DNA from 3 places in the Ureibacillus sp. FSL E2-3493 genome. Region 3 is predicted to be linked to each of the others. Evidence: predicted binding sites of a transcription regulator. Region 3 holds the regulator's gene; each other region holds the start of a gene.

Region 1 (4,300 bases), 430 kb from region 3:
GCACTACTCAATAATATTTGATGAGAAAACACAGGAACGATTTGCTCCACAGCTTGTCGCGCTAATTGACTACATTGAGCCCGTGTTAATCGATTCCACTGCAGGTTTTGACGCTCTGTTTCTAATGTAATCCATTTTAATGCTTCATGGAACAGGTCACCCATTGCAAAATTTTCCAATCGATAAACGGCTCGCTCTTCTAAACGCAATCCATAAGTTGTAAAGTGGGAAAATGGACAGCGGTAATATTTTTCAATACGGGAAACACTTGATGTTAATTCTGTTCCGTATAGAGCTTCCGTTATTTCAGGTGTTAATCTTTCCGCTACATTTTTCTTTTCAATAGGACGCATTACTCCATGTAATACACCTTTCCAATATGGGTCTTGTTCATAAAACGTTTTTAATGCTTGCCATTCAGTTGCAAGTTGTGCAGTATGTTCTACTTGGCGTAATTGCATCATTAAAAAGGCAAGAGACGTTCTAGGATGACGTAAATATCGAAGAACATTACTGTTTTCCAATTCTTCGCTTGGATCAATGAATACGCGATGATGGGGTAAAGTTTTTACACCATTTACTTCAAACAATTTATGTAAACGATTCACATAAAGGGATGGGAGTAATGCTTTGCTTTCTTCATCGCTACTTGCGAACGTTACATAAAGTCGATCAGTAGGTGAAGAAAAAGCACGATATATTAAAAACGCTTCTTGTAGTAATCTGTGTTTTGATGTAGGTGAAAGTTCCGTATCTATTTCAGCAAACCATCCACGTTCCACATCCGTTATTAGTCCTTCGTAATCCATCCGCATCGGATATACACCATCATTAACCCCAATAACAAATACAACTTTTTTATTGTCAAAACGGGAGAATTCAACGGTCGCAACCGTTACCTCATCAACGGAAGGAGGAATTTTAGAAAATTGGAGAGTATCGTACCCTTCATCCAAAATTTGTGCTGCTTCTTCAATAGATAGTGGTTGATCGCCGAACATATTCACAAATTGGTCTAATACATTAATCCATCTATTCCATGCTTGGTCATGTTCACTTGCTCCATCAAGTTGATGTTCCTCTAATTCAGCATCTTTTAACGCTTGAAGTTTATCGTATATTTGCAGTTCATCAATGCAACGATAAAGGGCCATTGCAATTTCTCGCCCCGTCCTTGCCGTTTTCAAGTCATCTTGTAATTTTTTTAGGGGCGTCCGAATGATTTCCTTCATTTCATCAATCAAGGATTGCATTTCCAACTCTTCATCCGTTTGTCTTTTCGAGTAAAATTCTAGTCCACGGTACTTTTTATAAAACCAGCGGGAATCTTCAAACCAACGGTGACCGTAAATCCCTTGTGCAATAATAAAGTTTTCAAATAGATCTCCTTTTTCCCTCATTTCTTTTAAATTGCTTTTCAACGGGAAAAACAAATCCGTTTTCACACTTCTAAATATCGGTTCATATTGCCAGTTGGATACGATGACTTCAAGAATAGAACGACTAAATTCAATTAAAGGATGGTGAAGCATTGATTTCTTTTCATTTGTAAAAACAGGTATATCATATTGGGCAAATATCGTTTCAATTAATGGATCATATATATCTGCTTGCCGATACATAATCCCAATATCTTTATAACGCATGCCTTCTTCTTGGACAATTCGACATATTTCCCGGGCAATTCCGTGAACTTCCGCTCTGCGATTTGCCCCTTCTAAAATTTGAACATAACCGTCGGATTGGATTGGTTCCACTACTGGTTCGTGAAATTGTTCTTCTACGTGTTGTAAATCATGATTATGGAAACGATAGCAATTATCCAAATGAATTCTTGGTTCAATTTCCAATTGAATTTTATAAGCTTCTTGAAGTAATTTATCGTACATCACTGCTGGTCGATAAAAAACAGCTTGGTCATTATATTTATCCTTTTCATCTTCAAAAGGTAATACGATCGTGACTCTTTTAGCTAATGTGAGCAATTGTTTTACAATTTCAAACTCACGAACAGTAAAGGCTGTAAAACCATCAATGTATATATGGGCGTCTTTTATTTTTTCAGAGTTTTGCAGTTGTTCTAATAAAACGGGATAATAACTGTCACCGTCTACATAACTATCCCCTAATACTTCTTCCAATTTCGTTAAAATTAACTGTAAATCCTTTGATTTTGCTATTAATGTATTAGGAGCACCTGTATCCTCTAATTTTTCAATGACCCCTTTTAAAGCCAAACTGTCGATATTATATTGGTTAAACTCCTTAATTAACATTTCTACTTCCTGGGTAAAACCACGTTTATCTGCAGCTTGGCGGAATAATGAAAATTGATCTTTGTTTTCTGTAAGCAATCGACGGATTAACATTCGATAACCAATTTTATCGATTTGTTCTTTTGCAATCCCACCGGTTTCTTGTAAGATATACCATGCTAAACGTTTAAACGTTACAACTTGAGCTCGTATAATTCCTTTAATATCATATAAATTGGTAAGCATATGCTCCGCTTGATAGGACATTTGGTCTGGTACAATTAAATAAATAGGTGAACCGAGTGGTTTTTCTTTCAATTCTTGTACGATTTCTTCATGAATGAAAGTAGTCTTCCCTGTACCGGCTCGTCCACTAATAACTCTTAACGACATAATGCTCCCCCTCTTTGATTACTAACTTCTATTATATAAGAATATATGTTCGATTCTTTAAATTTTTTATATTTTAATACATATTAACTAGATAACTTTCATTGATATTTCTCTATTATAATATTTTTTTATCATGATAGAAAAAATATCGAATTAAAAAGAGCAGTTTATAACAACCGCTCTTTTTTTACAGACATTTTCACTTTTTTTTTCTTATCGGATTGTTCACTTAAATCTCGATCAACTTTTTTATTCAAATGTTTTTCTATTGCTTTCCCAATGAACCAAAGCAAGAAAATCGCAACCCCTGCGATAATTAATTTTATCGGATCTGTTAATAGTGCTTTTAAGTCATAGCCGAGAACACTCATACTTGCAATCATAATAAATTTCCCCGCCATAATGACAAATAAATAATATTTTTTCTTTATGTTTGAAAGCCCGGCAACAATATTAACTAATACAGATGGGGTAAACGGAAAACAAAGTAAAATTAAAAGTGGACTTATTCCCCTCATATCCACCCATCTTATAAGTTTTTGCACCTTTTCTTTCCCTATAAAAACTTGTAATCGAGGATGTTTTCCAAACTTTCGAACGATTAGAAATACAACATACGATCCAAGTACCGTTCCAACCCAAGATAATAAGAAGCCAATCCATAAGCCATAAGAACTTGCATTTGCAACTACGATTACAACTAGTGGGAGGAAAGGTAAAAAGGCTTCAATAAACGGAAGTAAAATTCCGATTAGCGGTCCAAGTGTCCGATAATGTCCTGCTAAATTTTCAATATTTTCTACTGTAAACCAATCGTTCACATGTTCCACCCCAATATAAATCAAATATAAAATAGAGATAAGATCTCCTTCTAATAACCTTAATAAATTTAACCTTTGTCTAAATTAGAAACTAAGCTGTCTATGTAGATGTAATTGTTACTGCCACCTAATTGTATGCATTTTTCATAATGATAGCATTTGCAACATCGACAATATTTAACCACTTATAAAAATAATTTTTTAAGGAATTTTCTAATTTTTTCTTGATATCATTATAGTAGAAATTATTATTCATTAGACATCTTTTGTATGACAAATCTATGAAATACTATTGCCCGATATCCATACTTTTTATAACCTTATACATAATTTCCTTTTAGTAATTAACGAAAAATAAGGTTATTTTGTTTCATATTATTTTTATAATTGAACATTGCTTTACTAGAATCTATCCATTAAAGTTATATATTACTAGAATTATAGCAATCAATACTTTTTGATGAAACGAAAGGATTGTAAAAAATTGAATACACAAATGAATGTAAATGAAGCACTTCCCCTTGATACATTTTCACAAGGTGTTAAAGACTGTATCCCGACTCTACTCGGGTATATTAGTATTGGAATAGCATTTGGTGTTATTGGGATTACATCCAATTTATCAGTTCTAGAAATATTTCTATTATCGGTGCTTGTATACGCCGGGTCTGCCCAGTTTATTTTCTGTGGATTGTATTTAGCTGGTGCTCCCTTTTCAGTCATAATTATTACTACATTTATTGTAAACCTCCGACATTTTTTAATGTCTTTAACCGTTGCCCCCCATCTAACCCAATACTCTGCATTGCGAAATATAGGGTTTGGGACATT
Region 2 (4,300 bases), 450 kb from region 3:
GACGTCGTCATACTTCCTTTGTTTCCTGTGATGTAATGCCAGAGTTTAATAATGAAATTGAAATCGAAGTTCGAACGGAAGATTTAAAAATTGATACGTATCGTGCAACTGGTGCTGGTGGTCAGCACATTAATACGACGGACTCAGCTGTTCGTATTACGCACATTCCTACAGGCGTAGTTGTTTCTTGCCAAGCAGAGCGGTCTCAAATTAAAAACCGTGAAAAAGCGATGAGTATGTTAAAAGCAAAGTTATACCAACTTGAAATTGAGAAACAACAAGCTGAATTGGCTGCTATTCGTGGAGAACAGAAAGAAATTGGTTGGGGTTCTCAAATTCGTTCTTATGTATTCCACCCTTATTCAATGGTAAAAGACCACCGTACAAATTTTGAAACAGGTAATGTTCAAGGGGTAATGGACGGAGATTTAGATGATTTCATCAACGCCTTCTTACGTTCACGTATTGGACAGTAATAATTACTTCAAAACCTTTTCGATAAGGATGAAATTCCTTGATCGAAAAGGTTTTTATTATTTTATATTTATTTGTCTAATAATAAGAGATAGATCGTATTTTCTGAATGACTCTTAGATGTATTTTATTCATCGGTTATTAGCAAATAGAGTTAATTCATATTTTTAACTATAAAGTATTGCTTTTCTCTCGAAAGATCATCCTCTTTAGACATACTATTATTTTCCTGTATTCTGTAATTGCATTTTTTAAAATTTGTTGTAATATAATAATAAGAACAAGTGTTCTACTGTTTAGGAGGGTTTTTTAATGGCACATATTCCCATTGAAACTGTCCCATATCTAGAAGCGGCCATCTATTTACCAATGTTATTAATCGTTTTAGAAAAAGACCATGCACAAATAGAAAATGGACAGTTTAAGTTAAAGCGTCCCTATATTTATTTAATTGATGAAGCAAGAAGATACGCAGAAGATGATTTAAAAAAAACAAAGGATTATTTGAAAAATCATCAGCTTAGAGTTGTTCAAGGAAACCGCGATGAATTATTTACTGAGTACCAATTCCATTATATGAAAATAATGGAAGTTAGAAGATATTCAAATATACGACTTCGAAATCAAGTTGAAGATTTGCTTAAATTATATTTAAATAAAGCTTCAACAATTACTCAAAAGGGTAATTCATTTTGAATGATCAGTCGCTGGTTAGCAGCATATTTTTGCAGCATTGTTGCGCATACGTATTGGGAACAGAAGGATGAGTAATTAATTTGTAGAACGAGTTCTTTTCCATTTTTTAAAGTAATTTCGGTAAAGTCTTTTAAACGGCGTATATTAATAATCGCATGAAGTCCAATCCAAACATTACTAGGCGACGCAGGAGATAGAAGCGGGAAGAAGACACAAGGTATCCCATAATCATGAGAAATAATGATAGGCAATTTATGTTTCTCTTTACCAAAGAAACGTTTCGCAACCATACGTGCTGCATTATAATTACTGCCCATTGCATAACAGGATTTTCTTACTATGTAAAGAGGTTTTCTTTCGACAATAATTTCTCCGTTTTTATCGTAAACGCGAGAGTATAGTTTTTCTCCATGTTCCATAGGTTCGATTAAATAAGTATTAAATGAGATATGATAAGAATTAACAACATTTACATCTTCCAACATAAACATCCTCCTTTTCAATATCTAATTAATGCTATATAACCGATTTAAGAAAATCATAATATGATATTAGAACTATTTCAATGGGAAATTTTGAAAAATTCTTAAATTTAAATTTCCCCGTTTTTAATTAAATAAAAATAAAATTTTAAATAATAAATGGAAGGAATAATTTATTCAAAAGTCCTCAATCTATTAATTCTGTTGGCTAATATGTAAGGAAATCATATAAATTGTTACTAACACCAATTTAAGAAAAAATCACATATTTTTCAGAATATATTGCAAATTGATAACCGATTTTTTATAATAGAAAAAAGGGAATCGGGGTGATTATCGATGGATAAATATTATTCATACACAGATTTTCTTAAGGCAGTTGGACACTATCAACATGCAAACGAATCTGAAAAATTATTGAATGACATTTATTTGGACTTGTTTTTAAACCGCATGCAAAGATTGCAAAGAATTGAACAGTTGAAAGATCTCATCGATAGTGCATTAGATGAAAGAAATGAAGACGCGTTTTATACTTATACAAAAGAGCTTAATGAGTTACAAGAATCTCAAGAGTTGGACGAATCGCAAGAGACATTAATGTAACATAATGCCAAGTTTTATAAGCCACCTAAAGAGTTGTTGTCTAAATCCGAATGTAACATTTGGGTAGACAATTAACTTAAAGGTGGTTTATTTGTTTTCCTATATATTTTTATATAAAAAGCAGTCTTCGTTGATGAAATAGTAGAAAAATTTATAAGCAGATTATAGCGTCGATCCTTGCAGTAAATGTTTACATGGATCGTCGTTTTTCTTTTATAAGTTTTAATAATCCAATCTATGGTAAAAATTAGTATTAGATATATGATCAATAATCTTTTTAAGAATGTACGTTCGCTTATTAATCGTATTTTTCGATTGGTTATGCTAAAATTTATTCATAGAACATTTGGGTGGAAAGGACGAACGATAAATGACCGAAACTTTTGAATTGCATTCTGCCTATAAACCGAGTGGGGATCAGCCTAATGCTATTGTAGAACTTGTTAAAGGAATAAAAGAGGGCAAAAGACATCAGACATTACTCGGGGCTACTGGTACAGGGAAAACATTTACAATTTCTAACGTTATTAAAGAAGTGAAGAAGCCAACCCTCGTCATTGCCCATAATAAAACATTGGCAGGTCAGCTTTATAGTGAATTTAAACAATTTTTCCCAAATAATGCGGTAGAATATTTTGTTAGTTACTACGATTATTATCAACCAGAAGCGTATGTACCACAAACCGATACATACATTGAAAAAGATTCAAGCATTAATGATGAAATTGACAAATTAAGACACTCGGCAACATCCTCATTATTTGAGAGAGAGGATGTTATCATTATTGCTTCTGTTTCCTGTATTTATGGTTTAGGGAATCCAGAGGAATATCGTGAAATGGTTGTTTCACTGCGAACTGGAATGGAAATAGAACGTAATCAATTACTACGAAAATTAGTAGATATTCAATATGAAAGAAACGATGTGAACTTTACCCGTGGGACGTTCCGTGTTCGTGGGGACGTGGTCGAAATATTCCCAGCATCACGGGATGAGAAATGTATTCGAGTTGAATTGTTCGGTGATGAGATTGAGCGAATCCGAGAAGTGGATGCTTTAACAGGAGAAATTATAGGCGACCGGGAACATGTAGCGATTTTCCCAGCTTCCCACTTCGTTACCCGGGAAGAAAAGATGCGGAAGGCGATTGAAAATATTGAAAAGGAACTTGAACAACAGTTAGCCAAATTCCGAGCAGAAGATAAATTGCTTGAAGCGCAACGTCTTGAACAACGAACAAATTACGATTTAGAAATGATGCGGGAAATGGGTTTTTGTTCGGGAGTTGAAAATTACTCCCGTCACTTAACGTTGAGAGAAGCAGGGGCAACACCATATACGTTGCTTGATTACTTCCCAAAAGATTTTTTATTAGTAGTTGATGAAAGTCATGTTACATTGCCACAAATACGAGGAATGTATAATGGAGACCAAGCTCGTAAAAACGTATTAGTAGAGCATGGATTCCGTTTACCTTCTGCATTGGATAATAGACCGTTAAAATTTGAAGAATTTGAACAACATATTCATCAAGCAATCTATGTATCCGCCACACCTGGACCATATGAGATAGAGCATACACCAGAAATGGTAGAACAAATTATACGACCAACTGGATTATTAGATCCAACAATCGATGTACGTCCAATAGAAGGACAAATCGATGACTTAATCGATGAAATTAACGAACGAACAAAAAGACAAGAACGAGTACTTGTTACGACATTAACAAAGAAAATGGCCGAAGATTTGACAGATTACTTTAAAGAAATGGGGATTAAAGTAGAATATCTTCATTCAGAAGTAAAAACGCTAGACCGAATCGAAATAATAAGAGAACTTCGAAAAGGAACATATGACGTATTAGTTGGAATCAACCTATTGCGGGAAGGACTAGATATTCCTGAAGTATCCCTTGTAGCTATATTGGATGCAGATAAGGAAGGTTTTTTACGTTCTGAACGATCATTAATTCAAACAATTGGTCGTGCAGCTCGAAATGCTAACGGTCATGTCATTATGTATGCAGATCATATAACAG
Region 3 (4,300 bases):
TAAACATTTCCACCACTCCACCTCCGTCATTTTGTTAGAACTTTCTATATTAATAGATACGAACAAATTGTAAAAACGTTTCAATTTCTTCTGTTTATAAACATTCATTTACTGCAGTTAGACTTCTAGATTTAAATATAAAATGGGACAAGTTCCACAGAACATGCCCCACCTATTATTTAACTAGTCCTCAAGTTCTTCCATATACTCAGTATATCGTCGGTGCACTGTCGCTTTACTTACTTGGAAGCCTAATCCTCTTAGCGTTGATGCAATTTCATGAAATGTTAGCCCCTTATTTCGTAGGTTAACAATTTCTTCGATTGGTACATCGATCCGTTCTCGTCCTTCGTGTAAATGACGATTTTTAATATTTTTTTCTGGTCGATATCCATTTTCAACCGCCCGTTTCATTCCTCTTTTAATTTTAGCGTTATGTATTTTCCGTTGATATTCCTCTACAATCGCTAAAATTTCTAGCAACATCGTATCCATTTCATTTAAAGAAAGGGGCCCGGCATTATTTAATGAATAAACGATTGTCCCATTTTTTTGAAGCAAATGTAAAACTGCCATTCGTGCATTACCACGTCCTAAACGTGTTTCGTCTTGAACAAATAAAGCAGGTACATTGTTTTCTTTTATATAGTTTAACATTTCAAGAAGCCCTTCCCGTTCTACTTCATATCCACTATGCTGATCTTGAAATGCTCGCAATACTTGATAATTCATTTTTTCAGCATAGTTGCGTAATTCTTCTTCTTGACGAACCAAGGACGTTTCTTGCGTATTTTTTTCTGTACTTACCCGTGTATAGATGACGGCTTTGTTATTTTTACTCATTTATTTTTAATCGCTACCTCTACTGAATGAAGATCGTCTTCATTCTCTATTTTTGCCATATAAACGCTATCTTCATTAACCAATATCGTTAAATCATGGCCTGCAACAATGTTTTCTCCAATAAGATTGTTTTCATTTTTAACTTTTTGGATCCACTCTTGTTTAGTCATTTTACCACGATATTGTTCTGCTAACGTCCATAGAGTATCACCGTGTTGAATTTCAATTTGTTCGTATGTTATATCGCCATTGTCTGTAATCAATAAAATTGCTCCCATAACGAAGAAAGCGACGAATAATACTACAATATAGCTGTTTTTTTGTAACCATTTCATAACTCTCAACCTCTTTTCGAATGTTTGTTCGGAATGTATGTTCTTAATTTAATACGAACACATGTTTTTGTCAACACTATTTTCGAACCTATGTTTGCTTTTTTGTTCTATCACTGATATACTATATGTAATTAATAGAGATACATATTCACTTAAAGAGGTGAGAGAATTGAAAAAAATATCAAAAAGACAGGAAGATATTTTAGCATTCATAAAAGAAGAAGTTCGCACGAAAGGATATCCACCATCGGTTCGTGAAATTGGCGAAGCGGTAGGTCTAGCATCCAGTTCCACTGTGCATGGGCATTTAGCTCGTTTAGAAAGTAAAGGACTTATCCGACGCGACCCTACAAAACCGCGCGCTATTGAAATTTTAGATGGGGAAACGGATACCGTTCAAAAACAATCCGTCGTACATGTTCCTCTTGTAGGGAAAGTAACAGCTGGTTTGCCAATAACTGCAATTGAAAATATTGAAGAATATTTCCCACTACCAGATACTTATGGTACGAGCGAAGAAAAATTATTTATGTTAGAAGTAATGGGTGAATCCATGATTGAAGCAGGTATTTTAGATGGAGATTACGTAGTCGTAAAACAAACTTCTACTGCGAATAATGGAGATATCGTCGTTGCTATGACAGAAGATGATGAAGCAACTGTAAAACGCTTCTTTAAAGAAAAAACTCATTTCCGCTTACAGCCTGAAAATTCTAGCATGGATCCAATTCTAGTGAACCAAGTGAGCATATTAGGTAAAGTAGTAGGCTTATATCGTCGAATTCATTAAAAAAGGTTGTCTCGTAGTCTAATCGACTGAGGGACAACCTTGTTTCGTATATTGATTATAGTTTCATTAATACGAACACGAACAATTAATTTGTTTTACTACTCGCATCAATAAAGGCTTTAAATAATTTTTGAGAATGTTCTTCTTGTGTAACTGCCATTTCTTCAGGGTGCCACTGAACCCCTATACAAAATGGATAATCTTTTAACTCTATCGCTTCAATAATTCCATCCGTTGCCTTTGCGGAAATCGAAAAAGAATCTGGAACATTTTTAACTGACTGGTGATGGAAAGAGTTTACGGCAATTTTTTCTTTACCTATGATTTGGTGCAAATGACTATTTGACTTTATTTCAATATAGTGGGATGGTACATATCTACTTGCCTTTTGTTGATGAAGGATGGGCGTAGATTCATATTGGGAATTGATATCTTGATAAAGATTTCCTCCCATTGCGATATTCAACAATTGGATTCCACGACAAATACCGAAAATCGGTATTTTTCTTTCTAAAGCGACTTTAGTAAGTGCCATCTCCATTTGATCCCTTTCTAACATCACATGCCCTAAGTTTAAATGAGGCTCTTCATGAAAATAATGAGGGTGAACATCTACCCCACCTGTTAGTAATAAGCCATCGATTTTTGTAATAAATTGGACCGCATCTTTTTCTACACCAAAGGGTAGCACAAATGGAATGCCACCTGCGTTTAAAATCGACTTCACATACGCTTCATTTATACAATACTGTCCATTGCTCTCCGTCATTGTCACACCAATAATCGGTTTCATCTAAGCACCTCCAGAATCAATCTATTACAAATAAAACTGTTATAGAATATTCTAGATAGGGTTAATTATCTCCTTTAAAAGGATTTATCTTTTCTGTTAAAGTACCTTCAAAATAAATAGATTAATTTACATTTAGACTTTGAACGAACATATAAATAGCGCCTACAAAAACACGCGGGCGCTATTAGATGATTAAGTAAAAGTGTAGCTATCAGCTATGTTTTAAACTATTAAAAAATCTAAGTTAAACTCTTAATATAATGGATTTTTTAAAAAAGTTTCTAAATCCATTTTTAAATTTTGCTTTACATCTTCATTTTCACAGTAGGTCGCATATGTTTTATAATATTTTATTAGCCCTTCATACATGGCTTTCATAAATGCTTTCTTTGGTAAGATAAAATCTTTACGAAATTCTAAGTCGTTAGGAAAAACTGATAATTCAAGTTGGGAGGGATTTTTTTTATCAGTGTTTAAAGAGATTGCTATTATTTCACCTTCAGGATGAAATACGTTAGCATATCCTTTTTCAAATGTTTCTTTTAATAAACTTTGGTAAGTTGCCCAAACATGGTCAATTAAAGAAAATATTGTTTGGCCAAAAATTTCACGACCGTTATATGTTACTTGAACGAACCCTCTAAATGGATATGGTGATTCTTCTATACTTGGGTTCATTAGCTTTCGAAGAATTTCTTCATTCTCCGGTTCATCAAATACATAGAAATTTTTCTCAATTTCATTTATTGGTTGTGGATCACTAAGCCAAGTGTCATAGCTTACCCAGGTTTTTACATTAAACAAGCATAATTCTCCTTCCTAATAAGGATTAACATAAGTTTTTTTAGGATAAATCTGTGTAACCCTTTTTGTGGTTCCATTAACCCTAATAACATAAGTTATATTATTATAAGTATAGTTAAATTGTTTAAATCCACTAGATGGTAACTTACTAGCATTTTGTTTTAAACCATTTAAAATAATTGTATCTAAACGTTGTATTGTCATTCCTTGATAAAAAAATGTTTGACTTGTTTTTCCCGGTGCCCAACTTCCATTCCAATGATTCATTGAATGGCGTTCTAAAAAATGTTTCATATCTGTTTTGGTAACACTGTAAGTTCTACCATTTGCTTTCACACTCTTTGTAGTATAATTCTTAACTGCATTTGCCGCAGCATTTTTAGGAGCAGGTACTAAAGTTTTAATAGTATTACCTGCTGAATTTTTTAAAATTGCTCTTGATACACCACTTATTATAGCTCTTGTAGCAATAACAGCAATTAATCCACATGGAGGTCCACACATAGGTTGAATGTCTGGGATATAAGAAAATTCCGTTTCTTCTAATGCTAGTTCAGGATATATAATGTTATGTTTTGGTTTTTGTACCTCTAATTCTGATTCGACAAACTTAGTATTAATATCAATTGCTTTAATAGAATTATCCTTTATTTCTCCATCTGAAAATGTATTTGCACTGGAGTGGATAGGTTCGATTAAACTAAATATAAGGGTTATTACAGTTAATATGGAAAT

The links. Region 3 encodes LexA, which represses DNA repair genes until DNA is damaged. Its sites were predicted from a motif close to CGAACATATGTTCG; they were not measured.
Region 1: the regulator LexA is predicted to act here: its motif matches at 2,687-2,700, upstream of addB (helicase-exonuclease AddAB subunit AddB).
Region 2: the regulator LexA is predicted to act here: its motif matches at 2,539-2,552, upstream of uvrB (excinuclease ABC subunit UvrB).

What each region holds. Positions count from the first base shown of each region.
Region 1 covers NZ_JBBOPK010000001.1:842,555-846,854, reverse strand. Annotated here, with positions in the region: gene addB (helicase-exonuclease AddAB subunit AddB) at 1-2,648, opposite strand, end outside; gene MHH69_RS04435 (TVP38/TMEM64 family protein) at 2,816-3,469, opposite strand; gene MHH69_RS04430 (AzlC family ABC transporter permease) at 3,966-4,300, shown strand, end outside.
Region 2 covers NZ_JBBOPK010000001.1:826,090-830,389, forward strand. Annotated here, with positions in the region: one part of gene prfB (peptide chain release factor 2) at 1-476, shown strand, start outside; gene MHH69_RS04365 (hypothetical protein) at 787-1,170, shown strand; gene MHH69_RS04370 (competence protein ComK) at 1,149-1,655, opposite strand; gene MHH69_RS04375 (IDEAL domain-containing protein) at 1,992-2,258, shown strand; gene uvrB (excinuclease ABC subunit UvrB) at 2,629-4,300, shown strand, end outside.
Region 3 covers NZ_JBBOPK010000001.1:1,273,823-1,278,122, reverse strand. Annotated here, with positions in the region: gene MHH69_RS06490 (M23 family metallopeptidase) at 1-7, opposite strand, end outside; gene MHH69_RS06485 (YneB family resolvase-like protein) at 184-843, opposite strand; gene yneA (cell division suppressor protein YneA) at 840-1,178, opposite strand; gene lexA (transcriptional repressor LexA) at 1,348-1,968, shown strand; gene MHH69_RS06470 (gamma-glutamyl-gamma-aminobutyrate hydrolase family protein) at 2,054-2,761, opposite strand; gene MHH69_RS06465 (hypothetical protein) at 3,014-3,565, opposite strand; gene MHH69_RS06460 (hypothetical protein) at 3,581-4,300, opposite strand, start outside.